DNA from 3 places in the Vibrio nomapromontoriensis genome. Region 2 is predicted to be linked to each of the others. Evidence: predicted binding sites of a transcription regulator. Region 2 holds the regulator's gene; each other region holds the start of a gene.
The links. Region 2 encodes PurR, which represses purine synthesis genes. Its sites were predicted from a motif close to TNANGNAAACGTTTNCNTNA; they were not measured.
Positions count from the first base shown of each region.

Region 1: the regulator PurR is predicted to act here: its motif matches at 1,363-1,382, upstream of L4D05_RS19705 (NCS2 family permease).
Region 3: the regulator PurR is predicted to act here: its motif matches at 1,543-1,562, upstream of pckA (phosphoenolpyruvate carboxykinase (ATP)).

Region 1 is NZ_JAKJSS010000016.1:100,591-103,876, reverse strand. It holds gene L4D05_RS19705 (NCS2 family permease) at 1-1,279, opposite strand, end outside; gene L4D05_RS19700 (sulfite exporter TauE/SafE family protein) at 1,544-2,353, opposite strand; gene L4D05_RS19695 (DUF1852 domain-containing protein) at 2,682-3,286, shown strand, end outside.
Region 2 is NZ_JAKJSS010000020.1:18,889-22,174, forward strand. It holds gene L4D05_RS21655 (TfoX/Sxy family DNA transformation protein) at 1-458, opposite strand, end outside; cyclic di-GMP riboswitch class I at 569-652, opposite strand; gene purR (HTH-type transcriptional repressor PurR) at 828-1,835, opposite strand; gene torD (molecular chaperone TorD) at 2,166-2,813, opposite strand; gene torR (two-component system response regulator TorR) at 3,116-3,286, shown strand, end outside.
Region 3 is NZ_JAKJSS010000013.1:187,084-190,369, forward strand. It holds gene hslR (ribosome-associated heat shock protein Hsp15) at 124-510, shown strand; gene hslO (Hsp33 family molecular chaperone HslO) at 527-1,408, shown strand; gene pckA (phosphoenolpyruvate carboxykinase (ATP)) at 1,739-3,286, shown strand, end outside.

The DNA.
Region 1 (3,286 bases), on a different contig from region 2:
GTTTCTTCCATTCGCCAGAGAAAAGGCGACCAACAACGAGACACAAGAACCCGAGCATAATGCCTGTTACGATGTTACCAGTTAGAACAATGAATACCGCACAAACCAAACCCGATAATGCATCAACCGAATCATCAAAATTCAGCTTACGTACGTTACCTAGCATCAGTAAACCCACATACATTAACGCTGGTGCTGTTGCGTATGCAGGCACTAAATAACTAATTGGCGCTAAGAATAATAGAAACAGGAACAGCACACCCACCACTACAGCGGTAAGACCGGTTTTACCACCAGCCGCAGTACCCGCTGCTGATTCAATGTAAACGGCGGCAGGTGCACCACCCACCGCACCAGAAACGATACTCGACACAGAATCTGAGGTTAGTGCTTTACCGCCATCAATAATATTGCCGTCTTTATCAAGTAGATTGGCTTGACCCGCTACTGCTCGAATAGTGCCAGTGGCATCAAAAATAGCGGTCATGACTAAGGCTAATACGCTCGGTAAAACGATTGGATTGAGCGCCCCCATGATGTCCATCGTCCCCATCAGAGAGCCCTCACCACCAATGCTAGGTAACGCGAAAAATCCCTGATATTGCACAGCAGGATCAAAAATCAGACCAAAGACAGAAATCGCAACTATAACAAAGAGAATGCCACCAGGAACCTGACGCTTTTCAAGTCCAAAAATAGCGGCAAGACCCAGCATGGACATGATCACTGGAAACGAAGTGAACTCACCTAACGTGACTGGTAATCCTTCTACCGGGTTTTTGATGACAAGACCTACACCGCTCGCGGCGATCAATAAAAGAAATAAACCAATACCAATACCCGTACCGTGAGCAATCCCTTCAGGAAGGTTAGTTAGAATCCACTGGCGCACGCCCGTAACGGTAATGGCGGTAAAAATAACCCCCATTAAGAATACCGCACCCAATGCAACCGGTATTGAAACGCCCTGCCCCAACACTAAGCTAAAAGCGGTAAACGCCGTTAATGAGATGGCACAACCAATGGCCATGGGTAGGTTGGCCCAAAACCCCATCAACATTGAACCAAACGCCGCCACCAAACACGTGGCGATAAAAACAGAACCTTGGTCAAAACCCGCCACACCCAGCATGCTAGGGACAACAATAACCGAATATACCATCGCCAAAAATGTCGTAAGACCTGCAACAACCTCTTGACGAACGTTACTTCCACGTTGTGAAATCAAAAAGAAATTATTGAGCCAACTACCCGTTGCAGTTGATGTAATCTCGGTCATGCCTATTCCTCGTTTCTATTGGGTCTCAGCCGTTCAATAGCGACCCAACAAAATGTTAGTAAAAATTTAAGTGGCGAGAAAATACACGTAAACGTTTGCTTGCGCAATAGGTAGAATCGAAGGTTTCATCTTTGATAGGAAAAAGCAGGATAACATGACCCAAGTGTGGCAAAAATTAACCTGCTAACGCGTTCTTTCATAAACACAACGGCGTTGTCACAGGCATATCATTCAAGCTACACCTTCACGGATATTACGGCGCACTTAACTCGCCGCCATATTCACAGCAATGACTAACAACAGCCCAGCAAAGATCTTTTTAATTGTCGATACTGGTAGGTAATGGGTTGCTTTGGCGCCTAATGGCGCAGTAAACCAAGATGTACATACGATGCCCAGTAGCGCAGGTAAATACACAAACCCTACAAATCCATCTGCTAATGCTAAGTCACGGCTACCTGTAGTGATGTACCCGATAGACCCGAATAGCGCAATAACAATTCCACATGCAGACGCACAGCCTATTGCCTTTTTCATGTCGACCGAAAAAAACGTCAACAGAGGCACCAACAACGCCCCTCCCCCTATTCCAATCATGGCAGATAGACCACCCGTGATTGTGGTAAGGAGCGTTAGCACACCTTTATTAGGTATTTTTCTTTGTTTCGTCTTATGACTTTTGCTGCTCAAAAACATCTTTATCGCGATAAGGACAACGCTTACCGCAAACACTAAGCGAACGACTTGCTCTGGCAAAAGCGTGGCTAAAAAGCCACTGATCAGCGCACCTAATGCCACTCCCACCATAACCCATGGCGCCAGCTCCCAGGGTACGTTGCCGTTTTTATGATGAGCGATCGCTGAAGAGGTAGACGTAAACAATATTGACGCCAAGGAGGTGGCAATCGCCGCGACGACAACTTGCTCAGAAGGCAAAATGTTGAAGTGAAATAAAATACTACTCAGCACTGGCACTATAATCAGCCCTCCTCCTATGCCTAACAGCCCAGCTAAAAAGCCAACACCACTTCCTAGAAGTAAGCAGTACATTACTAACAACAGCATTTCACTCATCCGTTTATCTCTTTAATTAATGTAATAATAAGTATGCAAAAATAAACCACACAAAAATGAGGTATATTTTATTTAAGAAAACATATAACCGACGAACAATACTAATTTCAAAACAAAATAGTTTCAAACAGTATTCATCATGAAAATTATTCATATTGAATGTGAAGTAAAAGCATTTTTCATCACCCGTTAATATCCGTATAAATTACTTAAGCAACAATTTCAATACAGCATCACATTAATGTCATTCCGGTCATAGCACGCTTTCATTAAAACTATCCGAGACGAAAAAACATTAATTTTAGACACTAATTTGGGACAATAAATCATGATAAGCACAGAAAATACACAGTTTGATTTTACGATTAAGAGTACTTGTCTCGATGAAAACTATCAGCCTTCTGACAACACTCGTATCACAACCAACTTTGCTAATCTAGCGAGGGGCCGTAACCGACAAGAAAACTTACGTAACGCGTTAAAGATGATTAACAACAGTTTCAATGCCTTAGCTAGCTGGGACAACCCTAGCGCGGAGCGTTACTCTATTGAACTAGAGATCATTTCGGTTGATTTAGATATTGAAGGTACGGGCCAAGCATTTCCTTCAATTGAAGTTTTAAAAACAAATATTATCGACCATAAAACGAATGAGCGCAGTGAAGGAATAGTAGGAAACAACTTCTCCTCCTATGTGCGAGATTATGACTTTAGCGTCTTACTCCTTAACCATAATAAAGATCAACCACAATTTAGTGTTCCTGATAACTTTGGTGAGTTACACGGAAAGTTATTTAAGCATTTCGTCAACTCCCCAACTTATCAAGAAAACTTTAATAAGCCACCAGTAATATGTCTGAGTGTTTCTGACAACAAGACCTATTACCGCACGGAGAATCAACATCCAGTGCTAGGGTTTGAATATGAGCCAAA
Region 2 (3,286 bases):
TTGAATGCTTCTACAGAGCCATGCTCTTGTAATGAGTTAACTGACTCGATGCCCGCTTTTTTAAGCATACGCTCTGTGGCAAGGCGAAGATTCGGCAGATCTTTTAATCGGTTAGGTTTAGTATCGGATTGTTTTACTTTTTCGTCTTTGGCAAAATCCAAGGCTGCGCGAGCGTATGACAATATAACGTCAGTGTCGTCCCAACAATCTTCTGGAAGTGCAAAGTATTTAGTAACAACAGGGAATCCACGTTTTTTATACACGTAAGGCGTATAGCCTAATTGCTTAAAAGACGCGACTGTTTTGGGGTTAGTTCGGATATGTAATTTGTTGTTCACTGCTAATGCAAACATTGTTTCGTCAACAAAGATCCCAAATCCACCGAACATGGAGCGAGATTTTACTTTTCCTAGTTGAGCGAACAATTGCATTGAATTTTTTAATACTGGATTGTCCATGCTTATCTTTTCTCGGTGTTATTGATTGTGTCACCAAAATCAGGTCCGAGAGTATAGCAAACAGGTGTCAGTTTCTTGTTAGGTCAATAACAGGATTTGACACCTTTGCCATCGGTAACCCCGCTACCTACCAAATGTGGTTTAGGCCGGAGGCTTTGCGTCCCACCTTTTCAGATGGTTTGCCCTGTGCGTGACTCAAATAGCATAAAGAAAAAAACCATTAATATGCATGGGTTATTAGTTGAAGTGTGATATTGCTTCAAAAATTAGAGGGGTATTTGTGCTTGTGAAGTAGCACAAAGTAACAATACAGATTGAAATTTATTGGAAGAAGATCAAAAAAAAGCGCTCAATAGAGCGCCTTTGTCATTATTTTGTCATGTCTTTGACAGAGCTTCGTTCAATTATCTCTGGGTGCATCTCGAATATGCGTTTGTCATGACCTTTATCTTTGATTCGTTCGAGTAGAATCTCAAATGCATTCTTACCAACACGACGTTTTGGTTGGTGAACGGTGGTCAATGGTGGTGAAAAGTACTCAGCCAGCTCGATATTGTCGTAGCCGATTACAGATATATCACCAGGGACGTTTAATCCAAGCTGTTGTAAGCGACTCATTAGGCCTAACGCCATGGTATCGTTAAAACAAAAAACGGCGCTTGGTCGGTCTTCCATAGCGGCAATGCGATTGGCGGCGATGACGGCAGTATCGCATTCGAAGTTACCTTCAAAAATACGGTCTTCTTTCATCGTTAAGCCTGCTTCTGTTAAAGCGCGTTGATAACCGACAATGCGTTCTTGGCAAACAGCTTTTTCTAAATGACCACTTAAGCAGGCGATGTCTGTATGCCCTTTCTCAATAAGGTATTTTGTCGCTAAGTAGCCACCTTCTTCCGAGTTATCGATGATCTTGTCTGCTTGCGAACTTTCTGGGCCCCAGTCCATAATGACTTTAGGGATATCAGAGTGACGGTCAAGCATCGTGAGAAGCTCTTCAGTTAGGTCTGAGCACATGACTAAAATGCCATCAACACGCTTCTCTGCCAACATGCGAATGTAGTCGCGTTGCTTTTCATACACGCCACCTGTATTACACAGTATCAAGGTATAACCTTGTCGATAGCAATAACTCTCAACACCGTCAATCACCTCAGAGAAAAACAGGTTAGTGGATTGAGTCACCAGCATACCAATGGTCTTCGTAGAGTTGCACTTTAAGCTTCTTGCGACAGCACTTGGCGCGTAATTGAGCTCTTCGACTGCAGCATTAACTTTTTCTTGTGTGGCCTCGGCAACAAAACGCGTTTTGTTGATGACGTGAGATACGGTGGTAGTAGAAACGCCAGCTAGGCGGGCGACGTCTTTAATTGTTGCCATAGCTTTATCCTGTTAGTAACGGCTTTTGTGTTTTTAATTGCATAAAAGCCGTTGCGATCATGAAGCATTATTTATGAAAAATAAGCGCTTTGTTGTAACGAATGCGTACCGGACACAAATACACTTTGTGAAATGGCGGTTTCCAATCAGTACATTTAAGTGGAAACCACATCGTACTAAAGCCTGGCTTTCGCATTTTAAACGGCGAATTGTAGTCTTAGTGGCAGACCCTAGCAATGTCTGAACCGACAATTTTGTCTATAAAAGCCAAATTTATATTTGGCTTACTGATTATTGTCGCGTTAGGGACTGGGCGCTTAACTACTTTACCTACTCTACGCGTAAGTATGTAAGGTCAAGCTGACAGAATGCAACGAGTAGTTGTGCAACAGCTGCATAAAAACCGAATTCATCAAATTCTTTACATCGACGATCAAATTGAGGTAACCACGTCATGAGGTGTTGTTCAATAAAGTCAGCTTGTTCAAGTAAAGCGTTATTGATGTGCGCATCAGATTCCAGTTCATTGGAACGAATGATGAGGTTGCCAAGAAAGTCTAACTCAATCGCTAAGTGATCTGCCGGCTCATTTAGGTTATCTGACACGCCAATATTGTGCTGTTTGAGGAGCGCCGCCATATCGTGTGCTGGGGTGTCATTTAGTAAGCCTGACTTGCCTATATACATTGATGCGTATGGGAGTGCGCCATGCTTATCGGTTTTCAAGAACAAATCGCAAAAGTCAGCAGAGAGCTCCAGTTGAGCATCTTCGCGTGTTTGTAAACGATTGAGTGCGTCGATAAAATTGGCGATAGAAGCGCTTAATGACGCATTCTCCCCCAACCCAGCGAGGAAAGCGCGGATTTCAACACTGTGATACTTCTCTAGCTCTTCTTTTGTTAGTTCTTTGGCAAATAAGCTGGATAGCCACCAATAAATTTCTGCACGTTGTTCGTTAAATGCTTTGATTTCTTGCATTTTATCTTCTCCAAAAGTCTTACTATCATTTTAGCCAATAAAAATGAACAGCAGTAAGGCAATTAGTGAAAAAATATAGGAATTTGTGAAGATAAATGAATGTGATGATGGAGAGTTCGAATGAACGAGGTGCCATTTAGTTATTAAGCTATTTAGTATGGTTGCATATGTTGAGGAGGAATAGTTCTTGTCTTGAATCAAAAAAAACACGACTTTCGACAAATTGCCTTAATGTCGGCTAGAATTGTGACTAATTATGAATAGAATGGCCTTGGTCATAACAAATTTAAGAAACGGTGCATATGAGTTATCACGTATTAGTAGTTGAAGATGATGTCGTTACACGTAGCAAATTGTCTGGTTACTTTGAGAGTGAAGGCTATTTGGTGAGCGAAGCAGAAAGTGGTGAAGAGATGCGCCAAGTACTGCAATCATCCAGTGTCGATCTTGTTATGCTCGATATTAATTTGCCA
Region 3 (3,286 bases), on a different contig from region 2:
AATCTACTTGCTAGGGTTGATTTTTTGGGAGCTAAACACCATTTAGTGGGGTAATCATTGTAAACCCGCCGCAACGTATTTAGTGTCTTACACTATAATGCGGGTTAGAAAGCAGGAATCGAGATGAGTTCAGAAAATAATGCCGTTCGCCTCGACAAATGGTTGTGGGCCGCTCGCTTTTACAAAACACGCAGTGTTGCCCGTAATATGGTCGACGGTGGGAAAGTCCACTACAATGGACAACGTTCAAAACCCAGTAAAATTGTAGAGCTGAACGCCGTAATAACCCTCCGTCAAGGCAACGAAGAAAAAACGGTGATGATTGAACGTATTTCAGATCAGCGTAGAGGAGCACCGGAAGCCCAGACTCTTTATTCTGAAACGAAAGAGAGTATCGCTAAGCGAGAAGAATTCGCTTTGCAGCGCAAACTGAATGCACACAACCCAAGTCCAGAGCGTCGTCCTGACAAAAAACAGCGTCGCAATATCATTAAGTTTAAACACCAATAAGCTGGAGCTTCCTTAAATGGCTAATAACACATTAAACCGCTACCTTTTTGAAGAGCTATCTGTACGAGGAGAATTGGTACAGCTCGATACGGCTTATCAAGAGATTATTTCTAGCAAAGAATACCCTGCAGCACTGCAAAGCCTGCTTGGAGAGCTTCTTGTTTCAACTAGCCTACTCACCGCGACGTTAAAGTTTGAAGGCTCAATTACCATGCAACTGCAAGGTGATGGTCCAGTCTCTTTGGCGGTAATCAATGGTGACCATAACCAAAAACTACGTGGTGTGGCACGCTGGGAAGGTCAAATTGCCGATGACGCCTCGATTCACGACATGCTTGGTAAAGGCTATCTTGTTATCACGATCACTCCAGATAAAGGTGAGCGTTACCAAGGCGTAGTGGGTCTAGAAGGCGCTAATTTGTCAGAGGTGTTAGAAGGTTACTTTGAGCGTTCAGAGCAACTCAAAACTCGTCTTTGGATCCGCACAGGCATTCAGGATGGTCAAGCTAAGGCGGCAGGAATGCTATTACAAGTCATGCCTGATGGCACTGGCTCACCTGAAGACTTTGAACACTTAGAGCAATTAACAAACACTGTAAAAAATGAAGAGCTGTTCACCTTAGAAGCCAATGACCTATTGTACCGTCTTTACAACCAAGACAAGGTTCAATTGTTCGAACCAAAAGAAGTCGAATTTTTCTGTGGCTGTTCACGTGAACGCAGTGCAGACGCTATTGCCACTATTGCCCAAGATGAAGTCTATGAAATTTTAGCGCAAGAAGGGTCGGTAGCACTACATTGTGACTACTGTGGTAGCACTTACTCATTTGATGATGGCGACATAAAAGAGTTATTTGCTCAAAAAGATGAGCAAGGTGAGAAACCGACTCTACACTAATTTCGGTGTTAGAAATATGTTACACAAGCCAGTTCTATCTGAACTGGCTTTTTTTTATGAAAAATTTAACGATAACACAACATTTCCAGACGGAACGTATCACTATCCTGTTATCACTTATGTTACATTTACCCTAACGCAAAGGTTTGCCCTAGAATAAACCACCGCGATTTAATATGTGACCAAACACTTAAAACCGTCACGATATGATGAGTAATTTTTGAACTGCATCCCTGTTTTATCGGGTTTCCGTTGCTAGCATGGAGTTCAAAATAAAAAACAAATTATAACAATTTTAAAATCCCTACAAAAATCCAATAAGGAGCACCTATGACCGTTATGGACATTAATAAGGCTGCACAACTCGATCTAACTCAATATGGCATCACTGGCTCTACTGAGATTGTTCGCAATCCTAGCTATGAGCAACTTTTCACCGAAGAAACATTAGACACCCTACAAGGTTACGAAAAAGGTGTCGTCACTGAATTAGGCGCAGTTGCCGTTGATACAGGCATCTTTACAGGTCGCTCCCCTAAAGATAAGTTCATTGTTCGCGATGACACGACTCGTGACACGATGTGGTGGTCTGATCAAGGAAAAAATGACAACAAAGCAATTTCTGCCGATGTCTGGGATGAGTTAAAAACACTGGTCACTGGGCAGCTATCTAACAAACGCTTGTTTGTTATTGACGGCTACTGCGGTACCAACCCTGACACTCGCTTATGTATCCGTGTTATCACAGAAGTAGCATGGCAGGCACACTTCGTTAAGAACATGTTTATTCGCCCAAGCGATGAAGAACTTGCAACGTTCGAAGCTGACTTTGTGGTAATGAATGGTGCTAAGTGCACCAACCAAAAATGGCAGGAGCAAGGTCTGAATTCAGAAAACTTCACCGTCTTCAACCTGACAGAAAAAATGCAGCTTATTGGTGGCACTTGGTACGGCGGCGAAATGAAGAAAGGCATGTTCGCAATGATGAACTACTTCTTACCGCTTAAAGGCATCGCATCCATGCACTGCTCTGCTAACAAAGGCGAAGATGAAGACGTCGCTGTATTCTTTGGTCTATCCGGTACAGGTAAAACAACACTGTCTACCGATCCAAAACGTCAGCTGATTGGTGACGACGAACATGGTTGGGATGATGATGGCATCTTCAACTTCGAGGGTGGCTGCTACGCGAAAACGATCAATCTATCCAAAGAAGCTGAGCCAGATATCTATAACGCGATTCGCCGTGATGCTCTGCTAGAAAACGTAACGGTTCGCAATGACGGTTCTATCGACTTTGATGATGGTTCGAAAACCGAGAATACCCGTGTTTCTTACCCTATCCATCATATCGACAACATTGTAAAACCCGTTTCTAAAGGTGGTCATGCGAATAAAGTTATTTTCCTATCCGCTGATGCATTTGGCGTGCTTCCACCCGTTTCAAAGCTAACTCCAGAGCAAACTAAGTATCACTTCCTATCGGGCTTTACTGCTAAACTAGCCGGTACAGAGCGAGGTATTACTGAACCAACACCAACATTCTCTGCATGTTTCGGTGCCGCTTTCCTAACACTGCACCCAACTAAATACGCAGAAGTGTTAGTTAAACGTATGGAAGCCGCTGGCGCTGAAGCTTATCTAGTGAATACTGGCTGGAACGGTTCTGGTAAACGTATTTCAATCCAAGATACTCGCGGTATCATTGATGCTATCTTAGATGGTTCAATTGAAAATGCGGAAACTACGACAATCCCAGTGTTTAACCTAGAAGTTCCGACTTCGTTACCTGGCGTCGATTCTGGCATTTTAGACCCACGCGATACATATGTTGACCCACTACAATGGGAAAGCAAAGCGGAAGACCTCGCGAAACGT